3 regions of the Acidovorax sp. BL-A-41-H1 genome follow, and region 1 is predicted to be linked to each of the others. Evidence: predicted binding sites of a transcription regulator. Region 1 holds the regulator's gene; each other region holds the start of a gene.

Region 1 (5,877 bases):
GGCCTCTTCGAGCCATGGCTGCACATGGGTTGTGCACTCGAACTCAGCTGCAATTTCCGCCCGCGCTGCGCCCTCCCGTACAACTCCAGCGTCCGAACGGGCCCCCAGCACCAGTTGCACCGCATCAATCAAAATGGATTTGCCTGCGCCGGTTTCACCGGTAAGGACGGTGAAACCGCCGCTCAGTTCCAGCTCAAGAGACTCAACGATAACGAAATCCCGCAATGTGATCCGCCTCAAACCCATGGTCAGGAACCTCCTTCGTTCCAGCGCAATTTTTTTCGCAGTGTCGCGAAATAATTCCAGCCCTGTGGATGCAGAAAGCGCACGCAGTGTTCCGACCGTTTGACGAGAATGCGGTCGCCGTGCAGCAGCGATGCCAGCGACTGCATATCGAAGTTGGCGCTGACGTCACGTCCGCTGACCACCTCTACAGCCACTTCATTGGCGTCTGCCAGCACAATGGGGCGGTTGGACAAGGTGTGCGGGGCGATAGGCACCAGAACCCACCCTGGGATTGACGGATGCAGCATGGGCCCCCCTGCTGAAAGCGCATAGGCTGTGGATCCGGTGGGAGACGCGATGATCAATCCATCGGCCCGCTGGTTCGCCACCAGCTGGCCGCCCACCTCGACCCGAAGCTCCACCATGCCGGACGTCGCACCGCGGTTCACCACGACATCGTTCATGGCCAATGCTTCAAAAACCACGCGTTCGTCGCGCACCACCCGAGCATGCATGAGGGGGCGCAAGTCTTCTTCGTACTCCCCATGCAGCATCGGCGTCAAAGTGTGCTCGTACGCGTCCAGAGGGATATCCGTGATGAAGCCCAGTCTGCCTTGGTTAATGCCAATCAGTGGCGTGCCGTGCCTCGCCAGTTGCCGCCCGATACCGAGCATCGTGCCATCACCGCCGACGACCAGACCCAGATCGCAGTGCGCACCGATGTCGTCAACAGAAAGCGATGGATACTGGTCGAGCCCTGTGCTGGCGGCGGTACCCGATTCGACAGACACCGTACACCCTTGGCGTGTGAGAAAAGCGGCAATACCGGAAAGAGCCTGGCATGCGGTGTCGCCGGATAGCCCCGAGCTGGAAGCCTGGTACTTGCCGATCAGTGCAACATGGCGGAAATTGGTTGTCATCAATAAATTACAACACTAAGCGGATGACGGGCGTCCGTATCCGGGAAAGAGTGGCGTGAGGTCTGAAGGCATAGCCCGGCAGGGCTTTGTCTACGCACCGCGGAACTGGCCACCCTCCCATGAGATGCTTGCAGGGCCCACTGGGCATTACAACCTTAAAATTACCCCATGCTCGATGACCGTGCCAAGTTGTTGCTGAAAGCGCTTGTTGAGCGCTACATTGCCGACGGCCAGCCCGTAGGGTCGCGCACGTTGTCGCGTGCATCGGGGCTCGACCTCTCTCCTGCGACCATCCGTAACGTCATGGCCGATCTCGAGGAATTGGGGCTTATAGCCAGCCCCCACACCTCGGCGGGCCGCATTCCGACAGCCCGCGGGTATCGGCTTTTCGTCGACACCATGCTCACGGTGCAGCGCGACGGCTTGAGCCCGCCACAGATAGCGCCAGAGCAGCCACAAAAGGTGATCGCCAATGCGGCTCATCTGCTGTCGAGTCTTTCACAATTCGTCGGCGTGGTCATGGCGCCTCGTCGCGCGTCGGTCTTTCGGCATATCGAGTTTCTGCGTCTTTCTGAGCGCCGCTTCCTGGTGATCATCGTTTCTCCAGAAGGCGATGTGCAAAACAGGGTGATCTTCACCGATGTGGATCACTCGCAGTCCCAGCTGATCGAGGCGTCCAACTTCCTGAACGCGCACTATGCAGGCATGGCCATGGAGCAGGTCCGCGAGCGGCTCAAGTCAGAGGTCGATCTTCTACGCGGCGAAATAGCGTCCTTGATGCAGGCCGCTGTGAACGTGGGGACCGAGGCCATGTCCCAGGAGCAGGGTGATGTGGTGATCTCCGGCGAGCGGAATCTGCTTGCGGTGAGCGACTTTTCCAGTGATATGGGTAACCTGCGCCGAGCCTTCGACCTCTTCGAGCAAAAAACCCAGATCCTTCGCCTGCTTGATATTTCCAGCCAGGCAGAGGGTGTGCGGATCTACATTGGCGGCGAAAGCCAGGTAGTGCCCTTTGAAGAGCTGTCGATCGTGAGTGCGCCCTACGAGGTGGACGGCACAGTGGTGGGGACGCTTGGCGTGATTGGCCCTACTCGCATGCCCTATGACCGCATGATCCAGATTGTCGATATCACGTCCAAGCTGGTCTCAAACGCGCTAAGCCATCGCAAGTAAGGCCCTACAATCCCGCGGTGTCTGCAGCGGTGCTCGATGAGCACAGGCTTGGGGCGTTAGCTCAGTTGGTTAGAGCAGAGGACTCATAATCCTTTGGTCGTTGGTTCAAGTCCAACACGCCCTACCAGTGGCTCGCGGGCATTTTTTGGTTTTGGCAGATGTTCCGGATTTTTCGGGTTCGGGATGGCGTTAGAATCTAGGCAATCGCTTGAATGCGGCGCAGTGTGCAGATGAACGTAAGGTTCGGAAACCACAAACTGCTTTTTTTAGGGTCGCCTCAAAAAAGCATGCTATAATTCAAAGCTTGGCGGCTGTAGCTCAGCTGGATAGAGTACTTGGCTACGAACCAAGGGGTCGTGGGTTCGATTCCTGCCAGCCGCACCAACAGGTAAGCCCTGAGTCTGAAAAGACTCAGGGCTTTTTCCTTTTCTGATTCGGTTAAAAGCTGGTTCACAAAGGGGTGGCTCTTGAAGTTCCAAGCGGTTCAATTGCTCTGCGTCCTATAAAGCCGCAAGCCCGGCGCCTGCATGGGGACCGCGTGTCTTGGATTAGCTTGGTCCTCCTGTTCCTTAGGTGGTCCGCCCCATGCAAAATTCCGTGCCTGCTCCTGCACCCGTGCCCCCGTTTCCGCTGGGTGACGATCCACCCATCTGGCTTCCCGCGCCTCCCGTGGGAGATCCGGTGCCGGGCCCGGCTCGGCCGCCTGTCCAGGATCCTCCGCCACATCCGGCGCAGTAGATGCGGCGGATCGCCACCCGAAGGGTCCGTGTCAGTGGGGGTGCTGTTATGGGCCCCCTATTACGATGCACGCCGGAGGTAGCCACTTGAGCAAAGCGTTCACAAAAGAGTCGGAAGCCGAGGACGATGACGGCGAGACGATCTTGCCCTCTCCGCCCGGTGGCAAGAACTACATCACCCCCACGGGCTATCGCACATTGCGAGATGAGCTTTTTCATCTGATCGATGAAGAGCGCCCCAAAATTGTTGAGACCGTCCACTGGGCCGCGAGCAACGGGGACCGGTCAGAGAACGGAGACTATCTTTACGGCAAGAAGCGCCTGCGAGAGATCGACCGGCGTATCCGGTTTCTGACGAAGCGCCTGGAGATCGCGGAGGTGGTTGACCCATCCGTACATCACGGCAGTGACCAGATTTTCTTTGGTGCAACTGTGACCTATTGCGAAGACGGTGGTGTGGAGCGCACGATCACCATCATGGGCATCGACGAGGCCGACAGCGCAGCTTCTCAGGTCAGCTGGATCGCTCCGGTGGCGAGGGCGTTGTTCAAGGCGCGAATTGGTGATGAGGTGGCGCTTCCGACTCCGGGAGGCACAAGGCATCTTGAAGTGACGGACGTCCAATATCCGGCGCCCCAAGGATCGCTGGGGTAGGATCGTTGACGCGAGTGTCTCGAGCTTTCAGTCGCCCGGGTGTGCTCAGGCCTGTGGAGTCAGTCGCACGGCACGGATGACGGCGGCCGTACGGCGGAGGTTTCGCAACGCCAGTTCCAGATGATTCTGGTCGCGAACGGCCACGATGAAGCGCAGATCGATGGTGTCGAGGGCGACCTCGTCGTCCATGTCGACATGGGTAATGTCCGACTCCGAGCTGGCAAGCTCTGCAGCCACGCGGGCCAGTACGCCTTTGCCGTTTTTAACGGTTACCACGACGCCCGTTTCGAACATGCGGGTCGGTTCGTCTGACCAGTCCACTGCAATGAACCGTTCGCTGTCCTTGTGTTGCAGGCGTTTCGCCACGCCGCAGTGCGCGTTGTGCACCACCAGACCTTCGCCGCGGCCGAGGTAGCCGACGATGCTGTCACCGGGCACCGGGCGACAGCAGGTGGCGTACTGGACCGATGCGTTTTCGCTGCCGTCCAGCGTGACCGCGCCTTGAGAGACGTTTTCATGCGACGTATACCGCTCACGGCTCAGCAGAAGGGCGTCGGGGCGGTAGCCATGCTCGGCCATCAGCACCATCAGCCTCTTCGCGACGATGCTGGCAATGCGCTTGCCCAGGCCCAGATCGGTCATCAGCTCGCTGCGCGTCCGGTTTCCGGTGAACCGCAGAAGCTTCTCCCACATCGGTTGCGTCTCGGTATTCACGGGCGGAAGCTGTTCCATGCCTTCAGCGCGAATGGCCTGCGTCAGCAGCTTTTCTCCCAGGCCTTCGGATTCGGCCTGTGCCAGCGTCTTGAGGTAGTGGCGGATTTTTGATCGCGCCCGTCCGGTGCGCACAAAGCCCAGCCAGGCCGGATTGGGCGTGGACACCGGTGCGGTGATCACTTCCACCACGTCGCCGTTCTTGAGCTCCGTGCGCAACGGCACCTGCTCGTTGTTGATCTTCGCAGCCGTAGTGCGGTCACCCACGTTGCTATGGATGGCATAGGCGAAATCCACCACCGTCGCGCCGCGCGGCAACGCCATGATCTGGCTCTTGGGTGTGAAGACGTAGACCGCGTCCGGGAAGAGGTCCACCTTCACGTGGTCCCAGAACTCGGCTGCGTCACGCGTCTCATTCTGGATATCAAGCAGCGACTGCAGCCATTTGGTGCCCAGCCGTTCGGCAGACGTCCCGTCCGCATCTTGCGCCTTGTAGAGCCAGTGCGCCGCCACGCCGGCCTCAGCGATGACATGCATCTCGTCGGTGCGCATCTGGAACTCGATGTTCACGCCCGAAGGGCCGACCAGCGTGGTGTGCAAAGACTGGTAGCCATTGAGCTTGGCAATGGCGATGTGGTCCTTGAACTTGCCCGGCACCGGCTTGTACATCTGGTGCAGCACGCCCATGGCCGTGTAGCAGTCGGTCACGGTGGGAACGATGACGCGAAAGCCGTAGATGTCGGTCACCTGGGCAAAGCTCAGGTGTTTGTGATCCATCTTCTGGTAGATGGCGTAGAGCGTTTTTTCCCGTCCGGCCAAGCGGACCTTCATGCCGATCTTGGAGAAGGCGGCATCGACCTCGGCCTGCACCTTTTGAACCAGATCGCGCCTGCGGTTGCGCGACTTGTTGACGGCCTTGTACAGCGTGGCGTACCGCCAGGGGTGCAGGTGGCGGAAGGCGAGGTCCTGCAGTTCCCGGTAGGTCTGGTTCAGCCCCAACCGGTGGGCGATGGGTGCATAGATTTCCAGCGTTTCCGACGAGATGCGTCCCCACTTGCTGCGCGGCATATCCGACAGCGTGCGCATGTTGTGGGTGCGGTCGGCCAGCTTGATCAGGATCACGCGCACGTCACGGGCCATGGCCAGCAGCATCTTGCGGAACGACTCGGCCTGGTTCTCTTCGCGCGTGTTGAACTGCAGCTTGTCGAGCTTGGTCAGTCCATCCACCAGCTCTGCCACGGGCAGTCCAAAGCGGTCAATCAGGTCAGCCTTGGTGACGCCGCAGTCTTCCATGGCGTCGTGGAGCAGGGCGGCCATCAGGGCCTGCGCATCAAGCTTCCAGGTGGCGCATTGCGCAGCGACTGCAATCGGGTGGGTGATGTAGGGTTCGCCGCTGCTGCGCAACTGCCCCAGGTGCGCCTCGTCTGCAAAGCGGTATGCCTGGCGCACCTGCTCGA
Region 2 (5,877 bases), 180 kb from region 1:
TGGCCCGCCCCCGACCAGCGCACTGCGCGCCCACGCGGGCCATGCAGTTCCGTCGACGGCGGGCGCACGCGCCATTAGCGCGGCGACGTCATTACCCCAGCGGCTGGGGTTGGGTGGCCTGCGGATCATCCAAGCCGGAGACGTCTCCCGCAGGCTGCACTGTGGCGCCGCATTCGACCCTGTTGCGCCCATTGGCCTTGGCCCGGTACAGGGCCGAGTCGGCCGACATGAAAAGGTCCTGAACGGTGTGGCCGTGGTCCGGGAACACCGCCACGCCAAAGCTGCAGGTGACCGGGCCGGCGTCGCCGAGCTCGGGCCAGACGGCGCTCTCGAGCTTGCCGCGCAGCTGGTGTGCCAGCAGGATCAGGTCGTGCAGGCTGATGTCGGTGCACAACATCAGAAACTCCTCGCCCCCCCAGCGAAACAGGTAGTCGGTAGAGCGCACCTGGTCCTTGACGAGCCGGGCCACGCCGCGCAGCACGGTGTCACCCACGGCATGGCCGAAGCGGTCGTTCACGCGCTTGAACCAGTCCAGGTCAAACAGGCACACCCCCATGGGCACGCGCAACCGGCGGCACAGGTCCAGCTGCTGCTGCAGGATGCGTTCGCACTCGCGGCGGTTGAGCAGGCCGGTCAGCACATCGTGTGCAGCGATTTCCTGCAGCGCCAGCTCGGTGTTCTTGCGGTCGGTGATGTTCTCGACCATGCCCACCACGCGGGTGGGGCGGCGATCGGCATCGCGCTCGCAGACCCGTCCCCGGTCGTGCACCCAGAGGTAGTGGCCATTGCGGTTGCGCAGCCGGTATTCGGCCGAATAGCGCTCGCGCAGTCCGTCAATGTGCTCGCGCAGCACGCGCTGCACCCGGGCTGCATCGTCGGGGTGCACGTTGTCTGCCCAGGTCTGCAGTTCGGGCGGCATCTCCTGCGGGCCGTAACCCAGCATCCGCTTGAGCTGGGGGCTGAAGAACACCTCGTTGGTCGTGAGGTTCCAGTCCCACAGGCCGTCGGATGCATCAGACAGCGCATAGCCCAGCTGCACGTCGCGGTTGGCCATGTCCCGTTCGGTGGCCACCCGCTGGGTGATGTCGCGGGCGATGGACAGAAACAGCTCGCGCCCTTCGTGCACAAAGCAGCTGGTATGCACCTCGACCGGCACCTCGGCGCCGCTCTTGTGCCGGTGCTGCCCGATGAAGTAATACCCGCGCGCATCGCGGATCGCCTGGGCAATGCTGCCCCACTGCTCAATCCCGACCACATCGCGCTGAAGGCTCAACACCGAGTGCTGCACGATCTCGCCCCGCTCAAATCCCACCTGTGCCAGGGCCGCTTCGTTGCAGTCGAGGATGCTGGAGGTCTGCGGGTCAATCAGAAAGACCGCGTCAGGCAGGTGCCTGAAAACCACCTCGAAAGAGGGCAAGGAAGGAGGCTGCATGGTGGGCGCCTGCGGCGAACTGTTACAAGTTGTTGGATGGTACTGCAGCCTTCCGGAAATAGGTTGTTCAAATGTGAATTGGAAGCCCCATAGGGGTAGGGTCCTTTGGAGATGAACCGCCGCAATTCCGGCCCGCTCGGCGTGAAGCGCCTCCGCTCATCAATCCCCTGCAGACCTCGGGCCTTGAAACTGTCACAAATGCCCGTATCATTAGCACTCGCCAAGGATGAGTGCTAACAACACCCTCCGAAGGAAGTTTGGTGCGTCCGGATGATCCGGGCGCCGAGTCAGCCTTTCAGCTTTTTTACCGAAACAGGAGCAATGCAATGAACCTTCGCCCTCTGAACGACCGCGTGATCGTCAAGCGCATCGAAAGCGAAACGAAGACCGCCTCCGGCATCGTCATCCCCGACAACGCGGCTGAGAAGCCCGATCAGGGTGAAGTGCTGGCCGTAGGCCCAGGCAAGCACGACGAAGACGGTGACCGCATTGCCATGAGCGTGAAGGTCGGCGACCGCGTTCTGTTCGGCAAGTACTCGGGCCAGACCGTCAAGGTCAACGGCGATGAGCTGCTGGTCATGAAAGAAGACGATTTGTTCGCCGTTGTGGAGAAATAAAGCTACTGCGCAGGCGCCAGGCGTCGTTGCGCGGTGCTCGCAATCCTCACGTACAGGAAGTACGTTCCGGTTGCTGCGCTCCGTGCGCCTAGCCTGACACCTGCTCGCTACGCTTTCTTTCCCCACCCCCCGCTATTCGTTTCAAGTTTTTAGATTTTCAGGAGCTCCAAATGGCAGCAAAAGACGTAGTTTTCGGCGGCGAAGCCCGCGCTCGCATGGTTGAAGGCGTGAACATTCTGGCCAACGCGGTCAAGGTCACGCTGGGCCCCAAGGGTCGCAATGTGGTGCTGGAGCGCTCGTTCGGCGCCCCTACCGTGACCAAGGACGGTGTGTCCGTGGCCAAGGAAATCGAACTCAAGGACAAGCTGCAGAACATGGGCGCCCAGCTCGTGAAGGAAGTGGCCTCCAAGACCAGCGACAACGCTGGTGACGGCACCACCACCGCCACCGTGCTGGCCCAGGCCATCGTTCGCGAAGGCTTCAAGTACGTGGCCGCCGGCATCAACCCGATGGATCTGAAGCGCGGTATCGACAAGGCTGTGACGGCCCTGGTCGAAGAGCTGAAGAAGGCTTCCAAGCCCACCACCACTTCCAAGGAAATCGCACAGGTCGGCTCGATCTCTGCCAACTCCGACGAAACCATCGGCAAGCTGATCGCTGACGCCATGGACAAGGTTGGCAAGGAAGGCGTGATCACCGTGGAAGACGGCAAGTCGCTGGACAGCGAACTGGACGTCGTGGAAGGCATGCAGTTTGACCGCGGCTACCTGTCGCCCTACTTCATCAACAACCCAGAAAAGCAATCCGCCATTCTGGACAACCCCTTCGTGCTGCTGTTCGACAAGAAGATCAGCAACATCCGCGACCTGCTGCCCACGCTGGAGCAAGTGGCCAAGGCTGGCCGTCCGCTGCTGATCATTGCCGAAGAAGTCGAAGGCGAAGCCCTGGCTACCTTGGTCGTGAACACCATCCGCGGCATCCTGAAGGTTGTGGCTGTCAAGGCTCCTGGCTTTGGCGACCGTCGCAAGGCCATGCTGGAAGACATCGCCATCCTGACGGGTGGCAAGGTCATCGCTGAAGAAGTGGGCCTGACGCTCGAGAAGGTGACCCTGGCCGACCTGGGCCAGGCCAAGCGCATCGAAGTGGGCAAGGAAAACACCATCATCATCGACGGCGCTGGCGCTGCTGCTGACATCGAAGCCCGCGTCAAGCAAGTGCGCGTGCAGATCGAAGAAGCCACGAGCGACTACGACCGCGAAAAGCTGCAAGAGCGCGTGGCCAAGCTGGCCGGCGGTGTGGCAGTGATCAAGGTCGGCGCTGCCACCGAAGTCGAAATGAAGGAAAAGAAGGCCCGCGTGGAAGACGCACTGCACGCCACGCGCGCAGCTGTGGAAGAAGGCGTTGTAGCCGGTGGTGGCGTGGCCCTGCTGCGTGCCAAGCAAGCCGTGGGCGACTCGATCAAGGGCGACAACGCTGACCAGGAAGCCGGTATCAAGCTGGTGCTGAAGGCCATCGAAGCGCCCCTGCGCGAAATTGTGAACAACGCCGGTGGCGAAGCCTCGGTGGTGGTAAACGCTGTGTTGGCCGGCAAGGGCAACTTCGGCTTCAACGCTGCCAACGACAGCTACGGCGACATGCTCGAGCTGGGCATCCTGGACCCCACAAAGGTCACCCGTACGGCCCTGCAAAACGCTGCCTCCGTGGCATCGCTGCTGCTGACGACCGAGTGCATGGTTGCTGAAGCCCCGAAGGACGAGTCTGGCGCCGGCGGCGCAGGCATGCCTGACATGGGCGGCATGGGTGGCATGGGCGGCATGGGCATGTAATTGCCCGGCTGAGCCTTACCGCTCACTGCAAGAAAAAGAAGGGCCGCGCAAGCGGCCCTTTTTCTTTGGTCGGACGGACAAGAAGAGGTGCCGTTTGACGCCGCCCTCAACGTCCATCGGCGAACCCCCTGAATGCTATCAATTAAATAGCTATAAAAGCATATAAATCAAGCGCTAGCGGCCTATTCCATTCAAAATCTGCCCGCCAGGCTCGCCACAGGCCTTTAACGCCTGCCCCCAAAGGCCAACGCCAGCGGCTCCGTCAGGCGCCGCGCAGCGCGTGCGTCTCGCGCGCCAGTTGGGTAATGCGCGCCCAGTCGCCGCTGCGGATGGCATCAGCCGGCGTCAGCCACGAGCCACCCACACAGCGCACGTTGGGCAGCCCCAGGTAGTTGGGCGCAGTGGCCAGCGTGATGCCGCCGGTGGGGCAGAAGCTGACCTGGCCAAACGGGCTGGCCCACGACTTGAGCAGCGGAATGCCACCCACCGCCTCGGCCGGAAACAGCTTGAGAAACGTCAGCCCATCGGCCAGCGCAGTCATGATTTCGCTGGAGGTTGCAACGCCCGGCAGCAGCGGCAAGTTGAGGCCCTTGCAGGCGCTGCCCACCGCCGACGTGTATCCGGGGCTCACGGCAAAGCGAGCACCGGCCTCGCTGGCGCGGCGGGCGTCGTCGGCATTGAGCACCGTGCCCACGCCCACGATGGCTTCGGGCAGGCTGCGGGCAATGGCCTCGATGGACGGCAGGCCTGCCGGGGTGCGCAAGGTAACTTCCAGCACTTTCACACCACCGGCCAGCAGGGCCTCGGCCAGGGGCAGTGCGTCTTCCACGCGGTCGATGACGATGACGGGGATGACCGGGCCGTGGGTGGCGATGTCAACGGGGTTCATGGGAATACTCCTTGGTATGGGGCGCCGCATGCGGCGTATGACGGGGGCGAGCTTCAGGCCAATGCGCCCTCTCCCACGCAGCGAGAGAGGAAGAAGGCGCGCAGCGACTCAAAGGGTGCGACCTGCTACAGCCAGGTGCAGGCGCCCTGCTCGGCACCGCCCGCATGGCGGCGGAAGTTGGCAAACAGCTCGCGGCCAAAGCCGGTAGCGGGGGGCACGGTGTAAGGCGCCAGCGGGCGCGCGGCCCAGGTGGCTTCGTCCACCAGCACATCCAGCGTACCGGCCACGGCGTCCACGCGCACGATGTCGCCATCCAGCACCTTGGCCAGCGGGCCGCCCGCCATCGCCTCGGGCGTGACGTGGATGGCAGCGGGCACCTTGCCCGATGCGCCGCTCATGCGACCGTCGGTCACCAGCGCCACCTTGAAGCCCTGGTTCTGCAGCACGGCCAGCGGCGGCGTGAGCTTGTGCAGCTCGGGCATGCCATTGGCCTGCGGGCCCTGAAAGCGCACCACGGCCACCATGTCCTGCTGCACCTCGCCCGCGGCAAAGGCGGCCAGCAGGGCTTCTTGCGAATCGAACACGCGGGCGGGGGCCTCGATGATGTGGCGGTCTTCCGGCACGGCCGATACCTTGATCACCGCGCGGCCAAGCCGGCCTTGCAGCAGCCGCAGCCCGCCCGTGGCCGAAAACGGGCGGTCTACCGGGCGCAGCACGGTTTCGTCGCCCGACACCTCGGGGGCGCCCTGCCCGCCTGCGGCAATGCCGCCTTCGTTGATGCTCAGCACATCGGGGTGCATGAAGCCGCCCTTGAGCAGCTCGCGCAGGATCCAGCGCGGGCCGCCCGCGGCCTCGAACTGGTTCACATCGGCATCGCCATTGGGGTACACGCGGGCCAGCAGCGGCACCACCGACGACAGCTCGTCAAAGTCCGTCCAGTCGATCAGGATGCCGGCGCTGCGCGCCACCGCCACCCAGTGGATCAGGTGGTTGGTAGAGCCGCCGGTGGCCAGCAGCGCCGCCATGGCGTTGACGATGCAGCGCTCGTCCACCAGCTTGCCGATGGGCGTGAAGCGCGGGCTGCGCTTGCCGATGTCGAGCACCGTGCGCACG
Region 3 (5,877 bases), on a different contig from region 1:
CGGCTGGCTGGACGGCGAGATCGTGGTGCTGAACGACGCGGGCGTGCCGGACTTCAACCGCCTGCAAAACGCCATTGACAGCGCACGCACGGCAGAGATCGTGATGTTCGTGTTTGACGTGCCCTTCCTGGGCGGGATGGACCTGCGCGCGGTGCCGCTGGCAGCCCGGCGAGGCGTGTTGCATCAGCTGTTGACCGCACGGGGCAACACGCACATCCGTTTCAGCGAAGCGTTTGACGCCGCGCCCGCGCAGCTGCTGGGTGCCGCCTGCCAGATGGGCCTGGAGGGCGTCATCGTCAAGCGCCCGGACGCCCCTTATGTGTCTGGGCGCACAGAAACCTGGATGAAGCTCAAGTGCCAGCACCGGCAGGAGTTTGTGGTGCTCGGCTTCACCCAGCGCAGCGGGGCAGCGCGTGAAGTGGGCAGCCTGATGCTGGGCTACCACGACAACGGCACGCTTCGAGCTGCCGGTTCGGTGGGCACCGGATGGGACTCTGCCACGGGCAAGGACCTGCATGCCCGTCTGACCCGGCTGGAAACGCCCCACCCCCCGGTGGCGGCTACCGAGCTGCAGCCCGGCCGGTGGTCCAGGCGCAGGGCGGGCGAAGAGCGCTGGGTGCGCCCTTCGCTTGTGGTCGAAGTGGCGTTTGGCGAATGGACGCCCGACAGCAAGATCCGCCACGCCGTATTCCGCGGCATCCGCACCGACAAGCCCGCCGAAGCCATCGTGCGCGAGGAGGCAGTGCAGTCCGTCGCCAACGCCGCCCCAACGCCCCAGCCCACCCCGGCACCCGCAAAGACCCCCACGTCGTCAGTCCGCATCACCCATGCCGACCGTGTGATCGACCCAACCACCGGCTTGCGCAAGCTGGACCTGGTCCACTACTACGAAAGCGTAGCCCGGTGGATGCTGCCGCACCTGAAAGACCGCCCCATATCCCTGGTGCGGGCCCCTTCAGGCATTACCGGCCAACAGTTCTTCCAGAAGCACCCCGAGACGCGGATGCCGGGTATGCGCGAACTCGACCCCGCCCTCTGGCCCGAGCATGAGCCTCTGCTGGCGGCGGACTCTGCTGACGCGCTGATCTCGGCCGCACAGATGAACGTGGTGGAGTTCCACACCTGGAACTCCACCACCCGCCGCATCGACCAGCCCGACCGGTTTGTGCTGGACCTGGACCCGGGCGAAGGCGTGACCTGGCCCATGCTGCAGGAGGCGGCCGAGCTGACGCGCGTGATGCTCACCGAGCTGGGCCTGGAAAGCTGGCTCAAGACCAGCGGCGGCAAGGGACTGCATGTGGTGGTGCCCATTACGCCCACCCTTGCGTTCCCCGAGGTCAAGGCCTTTACCCAGGCGCTGGTGCGGCACATGGCCAGGGTCATCCCGTCACGGTTTGTGGCCGTGATGGGGGGCAAGAACCGGGTGGGCAAGATCTTCATCGACTACCTGCGCAACGGTCATGGCCAGACCACTGTGTGCGCCTTCTCGGCACGCGCCCGCCCGGGGATGGGAGTGTCGATGCCCGTGGGCTGGGGGCAGCTTCGGGAACTGGAGGGAGGAGCGCAGTGGACCATCGCGACCGCGCGGGAGTACCTGAGCTTTCAGCAGGACGACCCCTGGAAAGGCTTCTGGAAGAAACGGCAGTATCTGGCGCAGGGAATGAAGCTGCTGAAAGAGTGATGCCGCCATATCAAATGCATACAAATCAACGACTTGGCTTTACCTGAGCGCGCTACCGCAGACACGCAGGGCCATCAGACTGGACGCTTTGCGCCGCAACACCTGCCGGCCGCTACCTGTGCAATCCCGTGGAAACGCAGAGGGAACTTCACCCTTAGCACTCACTCGAAGAGAGTGCTAACATCATGGCTTAGAGGAAAGGACGCCGGAATGAACCTTCAATCTGGAACCGCGACAACGACTTTGGCACCTGCGAACGCTTGGGCGCTCGTGCCTCCCCTCGGCAATCTGGACGCCTACATTTCGGCGGTCAACCGTTTGCCCATGCTCTCCCTGGAGGAAGAGCAGTCGTATGCACGCCGTCTGCGGGACGACAACGATGTCGATGCCGCCGGCCGGCTGGTGATGTCGCACCTGCGTCTCGTGGTGTCCATCGCACGCCAGTATCTGGGCTACGGGCTTCCCCATGGCGATCTCATCCAGGAAGGCAACGTCGGCCTGATGAAGGCCGTCAAGCGCTTTGACCCCGAGCAGGGCGTGCGGCTGGTGAGCTACGCCATGCACTGGATCAAGGCCGAGATCCACGAATACATCCTCAAGAACTGGCGCATGGTGAAGGTGGCTACCACCAAGGCCCAGCGCAAGCTGTTCTTCAACCTGCGTTCGATGAAGCAGGGCTTCAAGGCCGATGCCGCCGCAGCCGACGCTGCCACGCATCGCGATACGCTGTCGGACCAGGAAATCGACGCGGTGGCGGCGCAGCTGAACGTCAAGCGCGAAGAAGTCATCGAGATGGAAACGCGCATGTCGGGTGGTGACGTGCTGCTGGACCCCGCCCCGTCGGACGACGGCGAACAGGCGTTTGGCCCCATTGCCTACCTGGCCGATGCCTCGCACGAGCCGACCGCCATGATCGAGTCGCGCCAGCGCGATGCCATGGCCACCGACGGTATCGCCGCGGCCCTGAACAGCCTGGACGACCGCAGCCGCCGCATCGTGGAGGAGCGCTGGCTCAAGGTGAATGACGATGGCACCGGTGGCATGACGCTGCACGACCTGGCAGCGGTGTACGGCGTGAGCGCCGAGCGCATCCGCCAGATCGAGGTGGCCGCGATGAAAAAGATGAAGAAGGCGCTGGCCGAGTACGCTTGACGAAGGTGCAGGGTTGGCCCTGCAAATGCGCGGCCTTCGGTGCAGTGTTGCCTTACCATCGCGTTTCACGGATGACTGCCGAGAGGGCCCCGCAAGGGGCCCTTTGGCTTTCAGCCATTCAGACATGTATCCAGCGAGGAGATCTCCCCTTGTCCGCCCATACCGCACGCACTTTGTCCCGCCGCACCGCACTGGTCCTGGCGCTTGCCACCGCTGCCCCCTGGGCGGCCGCACAGACATCGGCCTCTGGTGCCGCAGCGCTGGCGGCCAAATGGCCCACCAAGACGGTACGGATCATCGTCGGCTTCCCCGGTGGCTCGTCGCCCGACCTGACGGCGCGCACATTTGCCGAGCCGCTGTCCAAGGCGCTGGGGCAACCGGTCATCGTCGAGAACCGCGTGGGCGCGGGCGGCAACATTGGCGCCGATGCCGTTGCCAAGGCGCGCGACGACCACACCATCGGCCTGATGATCAACGGCAACCTGACCATTGCGAAGCTGCTCAACGCAGCGGTGCCTTACGACCCGATCAAGGACCTGGCCCCGTTGAGCCTGATCGGCACATCACCGCTGGTGCTGACCGCGCCCGTGAACCAGCCGGGTGTGCCCGCAACCGCTACCGCACAGGAGTTCTTTGTGGCCGCCCGCAATGGTGGTGACAAATGGAGCTATGGCACGCCGGGCGTCGGCACCGTGGGGCATATCGGTACCGAACTGCTCAAGTCGCGCAGCAACATCAATCCCGTGCACGTGCCCTACCCCGGCTATGCCCAGGTGGCCACCGCCATGCTGGGCGGGCAACTGCAGATGGCACTGATGCCCCCAGCGCTGGCGCAGGCGCAGGTCAAGGCCGGCAAGCTGCGCGCTATCGGCGTGACATCGACCACGCGCAGCGCGCTCGCGCCCGACATCCCGAGCCTGTCAGAGGCAGGCATCAGCAACTTCAATTTGGAGATCTGGAACGCGTTTGCAGCCCCTGCAACCATGCCCAAGCCCATCCAGGCCAAGCTCGCTGCACTGATCGGCGAGATTGCCCGCAGCGAAGAAGTACGCAGCAAGCTTTTCCAGCAGGGCTGGCAAGTGGCGGGCACATCGCCTGAAGGCCTGGCCAACCGGATCAAGGCCGACACCAGCCTGCTCGGCGGCGTGATTGCGATGCGAGGCATCAAGGCGGAGTGACCAGCGTCGCTGAGGCCATTCAGGGCCTCAGCTTGTGCCGGCCTGCGGGGCGCGGCCGTCTTGCAATGGCTACTTGGGTGAAAGCCTCCGTCAAGACTGCCCTGCCACGTTGGGGCGCAGGCGGGGCTGCCAGCGACAGGGGCGCACCGCCCGTTGAAGGCGTGCGTCGGTGAAAGCTCAGCGCGCCTCGCCCAGCAAGGCCTTCACGTCCGACGCCAGCGCCTGCGCGCCGCTCCCGTAGCGGTTGTACACGCGCAGACGGCCGGCCGTGTCGTATACGTAGCTGCCGGCCGAGTGATCCATGGTGTAGCTGGTGGGGGTCTTGCCATCGACCTTCTTGTAGTAGATCTTGAAGTCCTTGGCGACGGCAGCCAGCTGCTCGGGCGTGCCGCGCAGCGCCAGGAAGGTCGGATCAAAGTTGGCCATGTACGCCTTGAGCACTTCGGGCGTGTCGCGATCCGGGTCCACGGTGACGAAGATCCCTTGCAGCCGGTCGCCGTCCGGGCCCAGCATCTTCTTGACTTCGGCCAGTTCCTGCATGGATGTGGGGCAGACATCCGGGCACTGCGTGAAGCCGAAGAACACCACCACGACCTTGCCCGCAAAGTCCGCCATGCGGCGGGCCTGGCCGTGGTGGTCTGTCAGCGGCAGGTCGCGCGCGTACTCGGCGCCGGTGACATCCACACCCCGAAACTCCACCTTTTTCTCGGTACAGGCAGAAAAAAGGGCGGTAGCGCTTATCGCCATTGCCATGACAGCTATAGATTTGATAGTAAATCGACGTTGGAGCATGGCAGTCACAGCACGTAGTGGTCCACCAGCAGGGCTGCAAACAGCACGCTCAGGTGGATCAGGGAAAAGCGGAAGGTCTTGCGGGCCAGCGCATCAGAATAGTTGCGCCACAGTGCGAAGCCGTAGGCACAGAACCCGCCACTGAGCAGCACCGCCGCCGCCAGATAGATCCAGGAGCTCATGCCATAGACAAACGGCATCAGGCAGCCCGCAAAAAGGATCAGCGTGTACAGGAAGACCTGCAGGCGCGTGAACTCGTTGCCGTGCGTGACGGGCAGCATGGGCAGGCCCGACTTGCGGTAGTCCTCCACCCTGTACAGCGCGAGCGCCCAGAAATGCGGCGGGGTCCACAGGAAAATGATCAGGAACAGGATCAGCGCCTCGGGTCCCACGTCGTTGGTCATTGCGGCCCAGCCCAGCACGGGCGGCATGGCGCCTGAGGCACCACCGATCACGATGTTCTGTGGGGTCAGCGGCTTCAGGATGACGGTGTAGATCACCGCATAACCCACGAACGTGGCAAACGTAAGCCACATGGTCAGCGGGTTGACCAGGAAGTACAGGATGGCCGACCCGGCACCGCACAGCACGGCAGAGAACAGCAGGGTCTGCGCATTCGACAGCTCGCCTTTGGCGGTGGGGCGCCACGCGGTGCGCTTCATCTTGGCATCAATGCCCTGCTCGACGATGCAGTTGAATGCGGCAGCAGCCCCCGCCACCAGCCAGACGCCAGCAGAGGCTACGGCCATCAGGCCCAGTTGTGCGCCAGAGGGCAAGCCGGGCACCGCCAGCACCATGCCGATCAGCGCGCAGAAGACGATCAGCTGGACCACGCGCGGCTTGGTCAGCGCGTAGAACTGCGCCAGGCGGGACGGCGGCGAAACCGCCGCGGGGGAAGCAACACTCATGCAGAAACTCTCGGTGCACGCAACGGTGCAGTGGCCGCTTGCGGGTGCGCGGCAACGCGGCTTGACGCAAGGGACCATGTCAGAACAACCACCAACGCCGCGGCGCCGCCAGTATGAAGGACGGCGGCGACCAGCGGCCAGTCCAGCACCACATTGGAGAGCCCGG

Evidence for each region. Region 1 encodes HrcA, which represses chaperone genes, less so after heat shock. Its sites were predicted from a motif close to TTAGCACTCNNNNNNNNNGAGTGCTAA; they were not measured.
Region 2: a site for HrcA is predicted at 1,643-1,669, ahead of groES (co-chaperone GroES). Genes of this name have one in related genera too.
Region 3: a site for HrcA is predicted at 1,836-1,862, ahead of rpoH (RNA polymerase sigma factor RpoH). Genes of this name have one in related genera too.

What each region holds. Positions count from the first base shown of each region.
Region 1 covers NZ_JBPVJQ010000003.1:1,278,039-1,283,915, forward strand. The annotation lists gene recN (DNA repair protein RecN) at 1-246, opposite strand, end outside; gene ACTPOI_RS06740 (NAD kinase) at 249-1,145, opposite strand; gene hrcA (heat-inducible transcriptional repressor HrcA) at 1,314-2,318, shown strand; tRNA gene ACTPOI_RS06750 (tRNA-Ile) at 2,369-2,445, shown strand; tRNA gene ACTPOI_RS06755 (tRNA-Arg) at 2,626-2,702, shown strand; gene greB (transcription elongation factor GreB) at 3,143-3,709, shown strand; gene ACTPOI_RS06765 (RelA/SpoT family protein) at 3,755-5,877, opposite strand, start outside.
Region 2 covers NZ_JBPVJQ010000003.1:1,094,877-1,100,753, reverse strand. The annotation lists gene ACTPOI_RS05915 (sensor domain-containing diguanylate cyclase) at 92-1,432, opposite strand; gene groES (co-chaperone GroES) at 1,759-2,049, shown strand; gene groL (chaperonin GroEL) at 2,220-3,875, shown strand; gene eda (bifunctional 4-hydroxy-2-oxoglutarate aldolase/2-dehydro-3-deoxy-phosphogluconate aldolase) at 4,138-4,764, opposite strand; gene edd (phosphogluconate dehydratase) at 4,890-5,877, opposite strand, start outside.
Region 3 covers NZ_JBPVJQ010000006.1:341,048-346,924, reverse strand. The annotation lists gene ligD (DNA ligase D) at 1-1,681, shown strand, start outside; gene rpoH (RNA polymerase sigma factor RpoH) at 1,892-2,833, shown strand; gene ACTPOI_RS14740 (Bug family tripartite tricarboxylate transporter substrate binding protein) at 2,983-4,011, shown strand; gene ACTPOI_RS14735 (SCO family protein) at 4,189-4,758, opposite strand; gene cyoE (heme o synthase) at 4,809-5,711, opposite strand; gene ACTPOI_RS14725 (COX15/CtaA family protein) at 5,708-5,877, opposite strand, start outside.